One region of the Methylobacterium sp. WL1 genome, then DNA from elsewhere that is predicted to be linked to it. Evidence: riboswitches for the same ligand, from Rfam matches in the RefSeq annotation. Region 1 holds a riboswitch; the other holds the start of a gene.

Evidence for each region. A riboswitch is a leader RNA that binds a small molecule or an ion and turns the genes downstream of it on or off. The one in region 1 is predicted to bind cobalamin.
Region 2: it holds a riboswitch for cobalamin, as region 1 does, so the genes downstream of both, FVA80_RS18390 (TonB-dependent siderophore receptor) here and FVA80_RS08255 (TonB-dependent receptor) in region 1, are expected to answer to the same signal.

Annotation. Positions count from the first base shown of each region.
Region 1 is NZ_CP042823.1:1,660,578-1,668,172, reverse strand. It holds gene FVA80_RS08265 (hypothetical protein) at 321-626, opposite strand; gene FVA80_RS08260 (cell wall hydrolase) at 1,129-1,719, opposite strand; cobalamin riboswitch at 2,137-2,335, shown strand; gene FVA80_RS08255 (TonB-dependent receptor) at 2,575-4,599, shown strand; gene FVA80_RS08250 (multidrug efflux SMR transporter) at 4,647-4,973, opposite strand; gene FVA80_RS08245 (serine hydrolase) at 5,303-6,532, shown strand; gene FVA80_RS08240 (DUF4105 domain-containing protein) at 6,614-7,595, opposite strand, start outside.
Region 2 is NZ_CP042823.1:3,789,767-3,797,361, forward strand. It holds gene FVA80_RS18375 (hypothetical protein) at 1-864, shown strand, start outside; gene FVA80_RS30600 (hypothetical protein) at 1,073-1,243, shown strand; gene FVA80_RS18380 (hypothetical protein) at 1,240-1,485, shown strand; gene FVA80_RS18385 (hypothetical protein) at 1,648-2,022, shown strand; cobalamin riboswitch at 2,625-2,834, shown strand; gene FVA80_RS18390 (TonB-dependent siderophore receptor) at 2,945-5,146, shown strand; gene FVA80_RS18395 (ABC transporter substrate-binding protein) at 5,196-6,224, shown strand; gene FVA80_RS18400 (iron chelate uptake ABC transporter family permease subunit) at 6,290-7,261, shown strand; gene FVA80_RS18405 (ABC transporter ATP-binding protein) at 7,258-7,595, shown strand, end outside.

The sequences.
Region 1 (7,595 bases):
GATCACGGTGGCCGGCGCCGATCCCCTCGAGGCATGCCACGTCCCTTCCGGCTAGGCGGCGAGAGATGCAGACGAGGAACGGTTTCTTCAGTGCCAACAGCGCAGATTACCGACCACTCTATGCGGATGCTGCCTATTGGCCGCTCATACGTTGAGCAAGACGGCAAACGCCACCATCCTTCCGGGGCTGGGAGAGCATGATGAACGACGCACCAGACCCGCCCGACGGCGCGTTCGCCAGGACGCTTCTGCTGTTCGCGGTGACCATCGCGGTCATCGCGGTCTCGGCCTACATCCTGATCCGGATGGATTGAGCGCAGTCAGAGGATCTTGCAGCTTCCGTAGCTCATCTTGATCTCGCCGCGATCCTCCGGATTGAGCTGCGCCTCGACGAAGTTCAGCTTGTTTAGGTCGATCAGAAGAAAATATACGCCGTTCTGGCACTTGATCGCGTTGCGCGGGGTCCGTTCATTCAAGCGCGGCGACGCCACCTGACATTCGTAATAGTCGGACCGCCCGGCGGAGAGGACGGTCAGCAAGCCGCCGCCGGAGACCAACGAGAAGGTCCGCGCCCGGTGCGGCTGAGGCTTTGCACCCTCGGGGCCGGGGGCCGCGTCGAGCCCCACCGAGACGTCCTCCGTACAGGTCATCGGGCGGCGCAACTGAGAGGCTGCCGGTGCGATGCTCAGAATGAGGACCGCACCAGCGAGCGCTACCCTGTGGGCAATCATCGGCGGCAGATCCGTGATTCGTGGGTAGTTCTAACCGACAAGCTAAGGCGTCGCCCGTCGATGTAAATCTCGCCTCCGCGGGTCACGGAGCCAATCAACAGATTTACCGCCGCGCGCGATGTCACTTCATCTGCCATGACCGGTCAAGATGGTGCGATCGACAGCACCGCCTCGTTCTATGCCGGTCGATCCGCGTCCCTGTCGGGAGCCGCGTCCCGATGTATGGCTTGCGGCGGCTTCCGCCGGCCCGCGTGGTCGCGGGCGGCCACGCTCGCAGCGGGATGGACACGCGCTGCGAGCGGGTGGTGCCGGGGCGCAGGCTTGCGGCAAGGGGAGGGACCCGCGCCGGAAGCGCGATCCGGATCCGGCAAGGCCGTTCGGATCGTTGTGCGCAGCGCTAACGCGTCGGCGCAGCCGGGCCGGCCGCGTAGCTCGACACCGTCGGGGGCAGGGCGGCGGGCGCCGGCGTTTCCGCCTTGGCGGCGCGGGAGTTGCGCTTCTCGTAGAAGGCATTGCCGCCGGCTACGGCCACGTAGTGCATGTTCGTGTACGGGAAGTGGTGGCCGGCCGTGTGGAAATACATCGCCTTCCCGACCTTCGGGTGACGCTCGCCCGCCAGCACCGCGTCGGCGGCATCCGCCACCTTTTGGAGGTCGCGGTCCTGCATCGGCTTGGTCAGGACGCCGGGGGCGAACTGCCCGGGCTGCCCGACCACCGCACAGATGCCGCCCGGGAAGATCGCGGCCTCCATCCGGTTCATGACCACGGTGCCGACGGCCAGCAGACCGGATTCGTCGCTGCGGTTCGATTCGAAATACATGGCCCGGCCGAGGCAGTCGCGCTCGGCGTCGGTGACCACCATCGACGGCTTGCGGCCGGGGATCGATCCTGTGGTCAGGGGTGACGCGGTGTTGCACGCACCGAGGCCGCCGGCGAGCGCCAGCGCGACCAGCCCCGAAACGGTCTTGATCCTCTCGCTACCCTGCATGCATCAGCGCTCCGTCCTCCGGCCTCGGGGCAGGGCGATCGCCCTGCCCGGCGTCGCCACTCTCGATCGTTGTACGCGCCAAGCTTGTGTGCACGTTCGCGGCGAGGATGTGGCGGGCCGGCATGCGTGGATCGCCCCGAACGCCGGTCGGCCCGCGCTGGCGGACCACGGACAGCCCTGGAACGCGGCCCCTCGCGGGACGGACCGGAGCCGCAGCGGGAGCCGCAGGTCCGGGCGGAAAAGCTTCGCGATACCATTAGCGTAGCATCGCCCGGAGCCGTCCGGGATCGGAGGGACGAGTCCCCCGGTCGGCGGCCTCGTTCGGCTGGAACGAGAGCCGGCCGAGGGCCCGGTGTCATCCGATAGACACACACGCCGCCAACCGGTGCCGGGACGTTGACGGGACCCAAGCCTTGGCTCGAAGGTGGCCGGGACGGTTCCCTTCGGGGATCAAAAGGGAACGCGGTGAGGGGTCTTCCCCGAATCCGCGGCTGCCCCCGCAACTGTAAGCGGTGAGCCTTCTCGTCACCACGTCACTGGGCCGCCTCGCCCGGGAAGACGACGAGAGGGCGGCGACCCGTGAGCCAGGAGACCTGCCGTCAGTCGTGGTCACACGCGAAACGCGCTGGGCGGGGTGTCCTGGCGGGTGCCGGGACGCCCGCGCGAGCGCGGTCGGCGCGGTCTCGTTCGCGGTGACGTGCCACTGCCGTCGCCCGAGGTCCCGTGTCCCGTCCTGTCCCGCGCTTCACGCTCTCGAAACTGGCCGTGCTGACGGCCCTGGCGCTGCTGCCCCCTGCGGCCTCCGCCCGGGACGGATCCCGGCCGGGCCCGGACACCGAGGCGACGCTCGACGAGATCTCGGTCACCGCAGAGCCTTCCGGGGCCCCGCGGGGCGGTGCCGCCGCGAGTGCGGGCTATGTCGGCGGCGTGACCGGCATCGGCGGCCCGCTCCTGCCCGTGGCTTCCGCCAGCGCGGGGGTGATCACGGGCGCCCAGCTCAACAGCCGGCCGGTGACGCGTCCCGGCGAGGTGCTGGAGGCGGTGCCGGGCCTGATCGTCACCCAGCATAGCGGGGAGGGGAAGGCCAACCAGTTCTTCCTGCGCGGCTTCAACCTCGACCACGGTACCGACATCGCCCTGTTCCTGGACGGCATGCCGCTCAACATGCGCACCCACGCCCACGGGCAGGGCTATGCCGACATCAACTTCCTGATCCCCGAACTCGTCGGCGCGGTGGAGTTCCACAAGGGGCCGTACTTCGTACGCGACGGCGACTTCGCCTCCGCCGGCTCCGTGCGGATCGACTATCTCGACACCGTCCAGAAAAACCTCGCGCTCACCGCCATCGGCAGCTTCGGCTACAAGCGCGCGCTCACCATCGCCTCGACCCCGATCGGGGACGGCAACCTCCTGGTCGCGGCCGACGCACAGGTCTACGACGGTCCGTGGGTGGTCCCGGACGCCCTGCGCAAGATCAGCACCGTCGCCCGCTACAGCCAGGGCACGGCGCTCGACGGATTCTCGGTCACCGGCATGGCCTATGCGGGCCGCTGGACCGCCACCAACCAGATCCCCGAGCGGGCGGTCGCGCAGGGGCTGATCGGCCGCTACGGCACGATCAACCTCACGGATGGCGGCGATACGAGCCGCCTCTCGCTGTCCGGCCGCTTCAGCAGCACCGACGAAACCGGCTTGACCCGGGCCTCGGCCTACGTGATCCGCTCGCAGCTCAACCTGTTCAACGACTTCACCTATTTCCTCAACGATCCGGTCAGCGGCGACCAGTTCCACCAGCTCGACCAGCGCATCATCGGCGGCGGCGAGGCGCTGCACATCTTCCAGGGCGACGTGTTCGGGCGTCCGATGGAGAACGAGGTCGGCGTGCAGACCCGGACCGACAGCATCCGGGTCGGGCTGTTCAACACGACGAACCGGCAATACCGCTCGGGCGTGCTCGACGACCGGGTGCTGGAGACGAGCGGGGCTGTCTATTTCGACAACCGGGTGCGCTGGACCGACTGGCTGCGCACCAGCCTCGGCTTCCGTGCCGACGGCTATGATGCCCGCGTCGCCTCGGACACGCCGGCCAATTCGGGCCGGGCCCGCGACGGCATCGTCAACCCGAAGCTCGGCCTGACCCTCGGACCGTGGTTCGACACCGAGCTCTACGTGAATTACGGCGGCGGCTTCCACTCGAACGACGTGCGCGGGGTGACTGCCACGGTCGATCCGGCAAGCCCCCTGTTCAACATCGGCCGCGCGCCGTTCCTGGTGCCCTCGACCGGCTACGAGGTCGGGCTGCGCAACCGCTCGATCGCCGGGCTGGAGACGAGCCTCGCCTTGTTCCGGCTCGACTTCGCGTCCGAAAACCTGTTCCAGGGCGACACCGGCACCACGGAGCCGAGCCGCCCGACCCGGCGCTTCGGCGTCGAGTGGACGAACCGCTACGCGCTGACGCCGTTCCTGTCGCTGGAGGGCGATCTGACGATCACCAACGCCCGGTTCTCCGATTCCGACCCGGTCGGCACCCGGGTGCCGGAGGCGCCCACCACCATCGCGTCGGCCGGCATCACCTTCGGCGCGCCGCTCGGCTGGTTCGGCTCCCTGCGGTTCCGGTATTTCGGGCCGCGCCCGCTGATCGAGGACAATTCCATCCGCTCGCGCCCGACCGCCCTGTTCAACGGCCGGGTCGGCTACGCCTTCGAGAACGGGGTCAGCGTCTCCCTCGACGTGCTGAACCTGACCAACAGCAAGTCCGACCAGATCACCTACGCCTACGTCTCGCGCCTGCCCGGGGAGCCCGCCGAGGGCCTGACCGACCGCGTGTTCCACCCGGTCGAGCCCACGGCCGTGCGCCTCACCATCGCAGGCCGGTTCTGAGCGCGGCCGATTCTGAGCGCGACCCGGGGGCCCGGAGGGGATCCGGCTCAGTGCTGGCCCTGCCCGGACGCCAGGATGGCCACGCCCACCGCGATGATCGCGATCCCGACCAGCATGGTCGGGCTGATCGCCTCGCCGTACAGCCACGCGCCGCCGAGCGCGGCGCCGATCATGCCGACCCCGGACCAGATCGCGTAGACCACCCCGATCGGCAGCATGTCCATGCTGCTCGACATCAGCCACAGGGCGGTGCCGTAGCCGACCGCCACGATCAGGGTGGGGCCCGGCTTGGTCAGGCCGTCGGCGGCCTTCAGCGCCAGGGTGGCGGTGACCTCCGCGCCGATCGCGAGCCCGAGGATCAGGAAAGGGTTCATCGCGCGGAAGACCTTTTGTGCAGGCGCGGAGCCAGTCTCAAGTGAAAATCGGTTCTTCGGATCGGCAAGGACGATCAGGGGAGGGCGGCGGGTTGCAGTTTGTGCGCGGCAGCCCCCCATAAGGGGCCGCCGACGTTCGGGAGCCCTTGTCCATCGAATCGATGAAGATTTTCGAAGCCTCCGCGCCGGGCACGCGCGGCTGAGCACCGAATTCGACGTCCGACCGAGTTGGCCCTTCGTTAACGCCTCCTCATCATGGTCGCCGCCCGTGCCGAGGCCCCGGTCGACGGCGCCACGGCAGTACCGATCCAGAGCGATACCGATCCACCATGACTGCGTCGCCCGCGATCCCGGAAGCTTCGGCCCGCCCCCGTCCGGGTCGCCGGCGGGGCATGCGCTGGGGTGCGATCGCCGCGGCCGGCGGCGTCGTGGCGGCGGGCTGCGCCTGGACCGCCACCGCACTGATCAACGTCCCGGATCCGGTCACGCTGGCGGCCCTGGCGGTCATCGAGCCGTCCGCGATCGGCCCCTGGTTCCCCAGCCGGGTGGTGCAGGCGCCCGAACGGGCCCGCGACCTGGCATTCCGGCCGAGCCCGATCCTGGAGCGCGTCTCCTGGAAGGGCCGGACGGTTCCGCTCGCGACGATGCTGGCGGAGACGCACACCAACGCCTTCCTGGTGGTGCAGGACGGCGTCCTGATCCACGAATGGCAGCGGCCGGGCACAGGACCGGCGACGCTGTTCCCGTCCTGGTCGGTGGCGAAGTCGATCGTGTCGCTGCTGGTCGGCACCGCGGTGGCGGGCGGCAAGCTCGCGGAGACCGACCGGGTCTCGGCCCTGCTGCCCGAATTGCGCCACGGCGCGGTCTTCGGCCAGATCACCGTGCGCGACCTCCTCGACATGACGAGCGGGATCGCCGTGCCGGAGAACTACGACCCGCAGCATCCGCTGACCGGTACCGCCGGGATGTACCTGACGCGCGACATCACCGCCTTCGTCCGCGACAACGCCCACCTGGCGTTCAAGCCCGGCAGCCAGGGCCGCTACCGCAGCATCGACACCGAGCTGCTCGGCCTGATCCTGGCGCGGGTCGAGGGCAAGCCCCTGGCGGACCTGCTCTCGGAGCGGATCTGGAAGCCGATGGGCGCCCAGTCCGACGCGACCTGGAACCTCGACCGGGCCGGCGGCATCGAGAAGGCGTTCTGCTGCATCAACGCCACGCCCCGCGACTTCGCCCGCCTGGGGCTTCTGGTGGCCGACCAGGGCCGCGCCGGGCAGAACCGCATCATCCCGGCCCGCTGGATCGACCGGATCGAGACGCCGGCCCGCCGGGAGGTCGATGGCTGGCAGTATTCGGCCCAGTGGTGGCACGCCCCCGGGGGCGACGACAGCGACATCTCGGCGATCGGCGTCTACGGCCAGTACGTCTACGTCGACCGCGAGACCGGGACCGTGATCGTGAAGCTCAGCGACCACGGCGCCGAGCAGGACGAGGTCGACACCCTGTCGGTGATGCAGGCCATCGCCCGCGATCTCGCCGCCCGCCGCACGGCCCGCTGACCCGGGCGCGCCGTCGGCGGCCCGGAGGGCAGGAGGGCACGAGGGCAGGAGACCCGGGGAGGGGCCTCAGTCGGGCCTCGGTCAGGCCTCGGTCGGCCCCGCGCCTGATGCGGGCCGGCGCCGGGCGAGGTGAAACAACCGGGTCAGGGACCCGGCCCGCCCGTTGCGGATGAACCGGCGGCCGACACTGGCCCAGGCGATGGACGTCATCGGTGCGGCGGGGTCGACGAGGGCGCTGAGCGCGCGCGTGTAGTCGAGCACCAGGCCGGGGGTCCAGGTCATCGACCGGGCACCGTTGCGCAGCAGCGCCGCGGCCCAGAATTCCGGGCTCGTCAGCGCGTTGGCAAGGCTCCGCCAGGGATGCCCCCCGCGGCTGAACGCGCCCTCCACGGCGACATCCAGGGCGCGGGCGACCGTGGTCGAACAGTTGCGGCTGATGAAGTTGTAGGTCGTGTCGCGGTGATAGACGTCCCAGAACGCCCGCAGCCGGGGGCCGTCGACGCCGTTGAGCGTGACCGCGACGGTGGCCTCGCACCAATCCGCGACCTCCGCGCGATGCGACGGCAGGAACCGGCCGGGGACGTCGTTCTCGGGACCGGCGCGCAGGCTCGACCGGAGGTTGGCCGGCGAGCGGTCGATCTCCACCGCGGGGTAGTGGCTGATATAGAGGTCGCCCGCCAGCTCGAGGGCGGCGTGGCCGGTGGAGTACCGCCCCGCCACGTCGACGGAGGCGACGTAGCGCCGGACCAGCCGCTGCGTGGCCGGCGTCGTGGCCTGGCCGGTCGGCGTCCAGACATAGACGGTCAGGCTGTCGGAACCCGGGGCCGACGCCCCCTCCGGCACCGGCTCCGGGGCCGTCCGCCGGGTCCGCAGGCCCGCCAGGGCCAACCGCAAGCCGTTGATGACCAGGAACATCCCGATGCAGTAGCCCACGGTGCCGACGTACCAGGTCGGCCAAGGCTGCAGGTGGAACACGCCGAAGGCGACGCCCAGCGCGCCGAGCGCCACCGAGGTCCGCCATTCGGGGAACTTCAGCAGGTAGGCGAGGACGATCCGGATCATG
Region 2 (7,595 bases), 2.1 Mb from region 1:
AAGAAGGCCGGCCTGACCGTCGAGCAAGCGCTGTCCAAGTTGGACACTCCAAAGCCGGTGACGGACGCTCAGTCGATGGTCGACGCCTTCGCCGAATTCATGAACCGACCTGAAGCGGTGACCGAACGGAACGAGCGCGAAGCCCGTCGGCGTGTCGAGGCATCTGACATCCTGGCACGGTACGGATCCGAGGACGCGGTATTCACGGATACGCCGTTGGAGGCCGCTCTTCGCGCAGCATTCGAGTCGCTCCTGGGGCAGGGAGACAGATCGGAAATCGGGTCCAGCCTCGACGGTTGGGGCACCCACGCCTCGCGCGCTACAATGCCCCTCAGCGTGCGGCATGCGGCTTCGCAAGCTTGGCCCATGCCCGAGACCGTCGCGTCGGCCTGGGCTGAGTATGAGGCAGCCGACCGCCTCACCCATGAGCGCTACGTCGTCGACGACTATTTCAACCCGTACCTTTTCACCGAGGCCCGCCAGCAGCTCGTTGCGGAGATCCTGAATACACTGCCGGCCCGGTCCCTCAACGACATGCGAGCCCGCGGGGCATGGCTCGGCCATTGGGCAGATGGAGAGTTAGAGCAGAGCCGGGACGATCAACGCGCCGTCGTGGCCGCTCTCCGCGCCGACATCGAGCGCATGGGCCAGCGCCTCCGGGAGCAGGACGCAACCACCTTCGGTAATTCAGAGCCCAAACCTGCAAGCCCTGTCCAAACTGGACAGCCGGCCCGTCCAACTCGTGCTGATCGGCATGCAGCTATCCGGACGCTTGTCGCCGAAGGCCACGGCGACCGTGAGATAGCCCGTCGCCTCGGGATCTCCCCAACGACAGTCGGGACCGTCCGGCGAGGGATGGTGTAGCGGGGCCGTCGCGATCGACCCGGCAGAGGATCAGCCTGGCCTATCCTCCGACAATCAGAGGGGGAATTACACAGCGCATAATCTGGTCGCCCCGGGATTACCAAAGCAAAGTCCCGACGCCGCGCGAGTCCATAACGGGAACACGTGACGAACTGTTGACAGTTACATGGTAGAATGCTGCACGTGTAGCGTAGTGGGAGGCCGCGTCATGGCCCTGGACCTGTTCGTCTCCGGCGTCCTGATCGGGAGAGTTGTCCGCTGTTGGTCAGGCTGCTTCGCCTACAGCCCAAGCGGCGCTCCCCTGGGCGAGTACGCCGACCTCGATGCGGCCGCCGCGGCGGCCGCAACTCGCGTCGCCCTGGAGCCCGTCGCGGCATGACCAGGAACGACACCAACACCGAGCTGCTGATCCGCCTCATCCAGCGCGTGCCAATGCTGGCAATCGATGTGAAGGCTGCCGAGGCTGAAGGCGACCTCCCTGCCACCGCCTACCAGAGAGCCGTCACAGAGTGTCAGCGAGAGGCAACAGCGCCCGTCGCAAAGATCCGGGAGGTAGCCCACCCCGAGACCGTCGTGTCGCTCCTGACGCCTACGCGCGGGCCGCTGCAGCCGCCGACATGATGCGGACCACGCTGGAGCCCGTGTCAGCTTGATCGCCCGCTCTGATTACCAAGGGAGGGGGGAGGCAAAAGTCCGGGCCGCGAGGGCTTCTGACCGCACTGGGTCGCATTCGCAGATTTAATTTCCTCAAGGCCGATTTCGCAATTCAAGTTGGAGGCAAAAATGGCCGGTCAGCACGGCGGAAGACGCCCTGGCGCAGGGCGGAAATCGGGGCCTGTAATTGGTCCAGATTCGATCATTGCTCTGGTCGACGTGCTCAGCCGGCTGCCTTGCGGAGAAGCGGGCCGGCGAAGGCGGTGTGCGACGGCGCTTGCGGCATACGGGGCCAGCAATGAGGAGATCGCCGCGGCCCTGGCGATCGAGTCCGCCGACTTGGCGGAACTCGTCGGCGCTGACATCGATATTGGCCGCATCGTCCTGCGAGCGAATATCCGGCACGAAATTATGCGCGCCGGGCTCGGCCAGGGCCGGACCTTTTCCGTGGCAGCGGCCAAAACGGCGTTGCGCTGGCTCGCACCGCCGGAAGCAAGGCGCTGACGATGCGCCCGTTCGACGTGCTGCGGATGACGAAGGGCGACTGCAAGCTAGCACTCCGGCAAGCCGCGCAACGCCAGCTTGTCGCCTTCGCTCTTCTGGAGGCGAACCCGCGCCTCCCCGACCGTGATACCGCCGCGGCGGGGATCCCCGCAGCATGCTTTGGCAGACTACCCTGCGCCGGCTTGTCGAGTTCGCCCGCCGCGAGCGTGCCGACCTGATTGGTAAAGCCGTCCTCCTCGCCCAAGCCTCACCATCGTAGGGTCTACCGCGACCATACTCGGCGTTTCGGAAGGTCTGCTTGGCGGAGGTTTAATCGCCTCCGGATGACCGAAGGTGGCCGAAAGCTGCCGGTCCGCTTCGGAGACGTTCCGCCGGATAAGCGGCCCTCCACCGACCCAAACTCACCGTACACATCCGCTGGCCCACTTCTTTCTAAGCGGACGTTCATCGTCGGATTGAGCAGGTGGCAACACCCTTTCGGAACAGCTGGATCGTGCCGCTGCCGTTGTGTCGTAATAGACACATCCACAGGCACAAACAGCTCACCTACGTCGCGCCCCCAAGCGTGGGTTTCTACTCCGTTGACTTGTCGTCTCAAAAAGTGCCGGTGGAGCTGTCAAGGTTCTCACGGTCCCGTGATCGTGAGCTAAGAGGGAATTCGGTGAAGCCTGCAAGGGCGAGACCGGAGCTGCCCCCGCAACTGTGAGCGGTGAGCCGCTGCCGAACATGACCACTGGCATCTAGTGCTGGGAAGGTCAGGCAGAGGTGACGACCCGTGAGCCAGGAGACCTGCCTTGGCGGTTGTTTTGGTCTCGCGGGCGGGGTGTCCGGTGGGTCGCCGTTCGACGCGGGTCCATCAGACCTTCATCGCGCACGCGCGCTCCATCGACATGCGGCCCCGGCAAGCGGTGGGGCTCGCCCGATGGTCTTCGTTCTCCAGTTTCCTCGTCGGCGACATCGCCGCCTCTCGCGCCTCCTTCGTGGGAGTACGATCCTCGCGGCAGGCCTTCTGACATCCGAGGTGCAAGCCAAGGACGCGGCGGTCGCCCTGGACACGCTCTCGGTCGAGGCGAACGCGGGCGGACCCGCCCGCCCGGACGTCCTCGGTCGCTCCGTCGATGCGATCAGCCTGATCGGACCAACACCGGGCTTCCGCTCCGACCGTGCGGTATCGAGCACCAAGACCAATACGCGCCAGCTCGACGTCCCGCAGGTGGTCACGGTCGTGCCGCGCGAGCTCATCACCGACATCAACGCCACCCGCGTCGACCGCGCCTTCGACTACGTGCCGGGGCTGACCCAAACGAACAACTTCGGTGGCCTCGGCACATTCGCGTACGCCATCCGCGGCGTGACCACGGCCGAGGTCTACCGCAACGGCCTCGCGGCGAACCGCGGCGGCCCGCCCCCGCTCATCGACACCCAGAACATCGAGCGGATCGAGGTACTCAAGGGGGCGGGCGGCGCCCTGTTCGGTCGCAGCGACCCCGGTGGCCTCGTCAACATCATCACCAAGCAGCCCACCGCCACCCGCTTCGTCGAGATGGGCGGGCTCTGGGGCTCGTTCGAGCAGTTCCGCGGCACCGTCGATGCCGGCGGTGCCCTGAACGACGAGAAGACGCTGCTCTACCGCTTCAACCTCGCGGGCGGGAGCCAGAACAGCTACCGCGATTTCGTCGGCGACGATCGGCTATTCATCGCGCCCGTCCTCAGTTGGCAGGTCACGCCGGACACCAAGCTGACGGTCGAGGCCTCGGTCACCCGCAACAACGTCATCGTCGACCGCGGCGTGGTCGCGGTGAACAAGCAGCTCGGGTTCGTGCCGATCTCCCGCTTCCTCGGCGAGCCCGGACAGGCCACCCGCCAGACCGATGAGGTTCTGCAGGTTCGGCTCGACCACCGCTTCGACGCGGACTGGCAGATGCGGCTCGCGGCGCAGTTCAACACCGGCACCCTCAATGGCGAGAGCGCTGAGGGTCGCGGCCTCCAGGCCAACAACCGTACCGTCATCCGCGACCGCAATTTTCGCGACTACAGCTACGACTCGGCCATCAGCCAAGCCGAGATCGTCGGCCGGTTCAGGACCGGCGACGTCGGCCATACCCTGCTCCTCGGCTTCGACCGCGAGGACTTCGACAATCGGCAGCTCTACCTGCGATCGAACTTCAACACGTTCCCCTACGCGTTAGACATCTACAGCCCTCGCTACGGTCAGCCCCTTCCGCCGCTCACGCGCGCCTCCAACACCCTGGAAAGCGTGACGGACACCGGCTTCTACGCCCAGGACCTGGTCGATCTCGCCCCGCAATGGAAGGCGCTCGCCGGCGTGCGCTTCGACCTGTTCGAGCGATCCTTCAAGCAGCGCGTCGGGAACACGAGCGGCGAGCAGACCCGGGCCGCCGCCTCGCCGCGGGCGGGCCTCGTCTATCAGCCCCTTCCCGAGCTCGCCCTCTACGCCAACGTCAGCACCAGCTTCCGTCCCAACATCGGCACCGACGCGAGCCTCGGGGCCCAGTCGCGGCCGTTCGAGCCGGAGACGGGCCTCGGCTACGAGGCCGGGGTCAAGGTCGAGCTCTACGGCGGCGCCTTGCTGCTGACCGGCGCGGCCTTCCGCATCGACCGCCAGAACGTCCTCACCGCCGATCCCAACAACAGCGGCTTCCAGATCGCGGCCGGGGGCGTGCGCAGTCAGGGCTTCGAGTTCTCCGCTGCGGGCCAGCTCACGCCGGAGCTTCGCATCATCGGCGGATACGCCTTCACGGACGCGTTCATCACCAAGGACAATGTGCTCCCGCTCGGCGCCCCGCTGCTCAACATCCCCGAGCACAGCGGCACCATGCTGGCGGTCTACGAGGTCCAGGCCGGCCCCCTTCGCGGGCTCGGCATCGGCGGCGGCGTACGCGCGGCTGGGGAGCGGGCTGGCGACGCATCCAACTCCGGCTTTAAGCTGCCGACCTACGTCGCCGCCGACGCGCTCGCCTACTACAAGTTCGAGAACTTCCGCTTCGGCATCAACGTGGAGAACGTTTTTGACACCGCCTACTACGTCGGCTCCGTCAGCCAGTTCCGCGTCGATACTGGTTCGCCCCGTCGGATCACGGGTTCACTGCTGGCACGGTTCTGACGAACGCGTGCCGCCGGCGGGAACGCAAATCACCATGGACCAAAGCGCAATGACGTCCCGAGCCGGTACAGGGCTGGCCATGTTCGGGGCGGCCGTGCTGCTCGCATCGGCCGGCGCAGTTCGAGCCGAGCCGACGCGCTACCCTTTCACCCTTGAGAACTGTGGAACGGACATCAACTTCAAGGGGGCGCCCAAGAGGGTCGTATCCGTAGGCCAGACGCAGACGGAGATCCTGTACGCCCTCGGTCTCGCGGACCGCGTCGTCGGCACCGCCGTTTGGTTCGGGCCCGTCGCCAGGCCCTACGAGGCGGCGAACGCACAGGTGCCACGGCTCGCCGACAACACGCCGAGCTTCGAATCCGTGCTTAATCAAACGCCGGACCTCGTGACGGCGATGTTCGCATGGCACATCGGCCCGCACGGGGCCGTGGCCCGGCGCGAGCAGTTCACTGACCTAAGCGTGCCCGTCTACGTGTCGCCGGCCGATTGCGTAGGCAAGGACAACTCCGCTCCGGGCGACGGTGTGCGCACGCTGCCCTTCAGCATGGACCTGGTCTACCGCAACGTCCGCGAGCTTGGACGGATCTTCGACGTCTCGACCCGAGCCGAGACGCTGGCGAGCGAGTTGAAGGCCCGCGAGGACGCGGCCATCGCGTCCATGGCCGACAGCCCGGTACGCGGGATGCCGGTCGTCGTGTGGTTCTCCAGCCGGGACGTCAAAGGCGACGCCTTCCTAGCGGGGGCCAAGGGCGTTCCGGCCTACATCCTCGACAAGCTCGGGGCACGCAACGTGATCACCACGAACGAGGAGTGGCCCCAGGTGAGCTGGGAGAGCATCGCGGTCGCCGATCCCGCCGTCATCGTCCTCGTAAAGATGGACCGCCGCCTGTTCCCGGCCGACGACCTTGCGGTGAAACTCGACTTCCTCAGGACCGACCCGGTCGCACGGCGCCTGACGGCAGTTCGCGAGAACCGCATCGTCGTCATGGATGCCGCTGCGACGCGGCCGGGGCTCGGGACCATCGATGGAATGGTCTCGCTGGCGCGGGAGTTTCGTACGCTCGGGCCTGCCCGGTGAGGGCCGTCGTAGTCACTGGGTCCGCTTGGCTACCTTGGTCCATCGCCGCAGTCGCATCGCTGGCGATGCTCTGCCTGGCCGTCGCCCTGGCGATGACCGTGGGCGAGATGCAGATCCCGCTGGCGGTCGTCATGCGGGCGCTCGGTAACGCGACGCTCGATCTCGGCTATGCGGTCAGCCCAATCCAACAAGGCGTGCTGCTCGACTACCGGCTCAGCCGCGCCCTGTTCGCGGCCTCCTGCGGCGGAGCGCTCGCGGTTTGCGGCGTCATCCTGCAAGCCCTGCTCCGGAACCCCCTCGCCGAACCCTACCTCCTCGGCATCTCGGCCGGGGCCTCCACGGGCGCCGTCGCGGTGATGGTGCTCGGCCTAGGCGGCGCGGCGCTTGGGATCTCGGGCGGCGCGCTCCTTGGCGCAGTCCTGGCAATCCTGACCGTCGCCCTGCTTGCGGCCGGCTCCGGCGGCACCAGCGAGCGTGTGATCCTCTCCGGGGTCGCGGCCGCCCAGATCTTCAACGCCGCGACGGCTACCATCGTGACGACCTTCGCCAGCGCCGAGCAGGCACGCGGCGTGATGTTCTGGCTCCTTGGAAGCCTCGGCGGTGTGCGCTGGCCGGACGTCTGGCTCGCGGCGCCGGTGACGCTCGTGGGGTTCGCGATCTGCCTTGCGCATGCCCGCACCCTCGACGCCTTCACCTTCGGGGAGGATGCCGCGGCCTCGCTCGGCGTGTCCATTCCCCGGGCCCGCCTCGTGCTCTTCGCGACGACGGCCGCGATGACGGCCATCATGGTCAGCATCGCGGGTGCGGTGGGCTTCGTCGGCCTGCTGATCCCGCATGCCGTCCGGCTCGTCGTCGGTCCACGCCATATCCGCCTTCTGCCGGCAGCTCTGGTGACCGGGGCGGCGTTCCTGGTGGTCGCCGACATCCTGTCCCGCACCCTGATCGCGCGTCAGGTCCTGCCGATCGGGGTGGTCACGGCCCTGTTCGGGGCGCCGGCCTTCGCCCTGATCCTTACCCGCGCGCGGCGCCGGGCATGACGATCGCGGCACGGGACGTCCGTTGGAATGCCGGCGGCAGGATGATCGTAGACGGCGTGACGCTGGCGGCGGCGCCGGGGCGGATGCTCGGCGTCGTCGGTCCGAACGGTTCGGGTAAGTCGAGCCTCCTGCGCCTGCTCTGCGGCTTGCGGAACGTAGGAAGCGGCGTTGTGACCCTCGATGGTGGGAACATCCGCGATCTCCCGCGCCGGGCCATTGCCCGGCGCATCGCATCCGTCGAGCAACACGCCGGCACGCAGGAGAACGTGACGGTCGAGGACGTCGTGCGCCTGGGACGGACCCCGTACCGAGGGGCGTTGTCGCCCTGGACGGA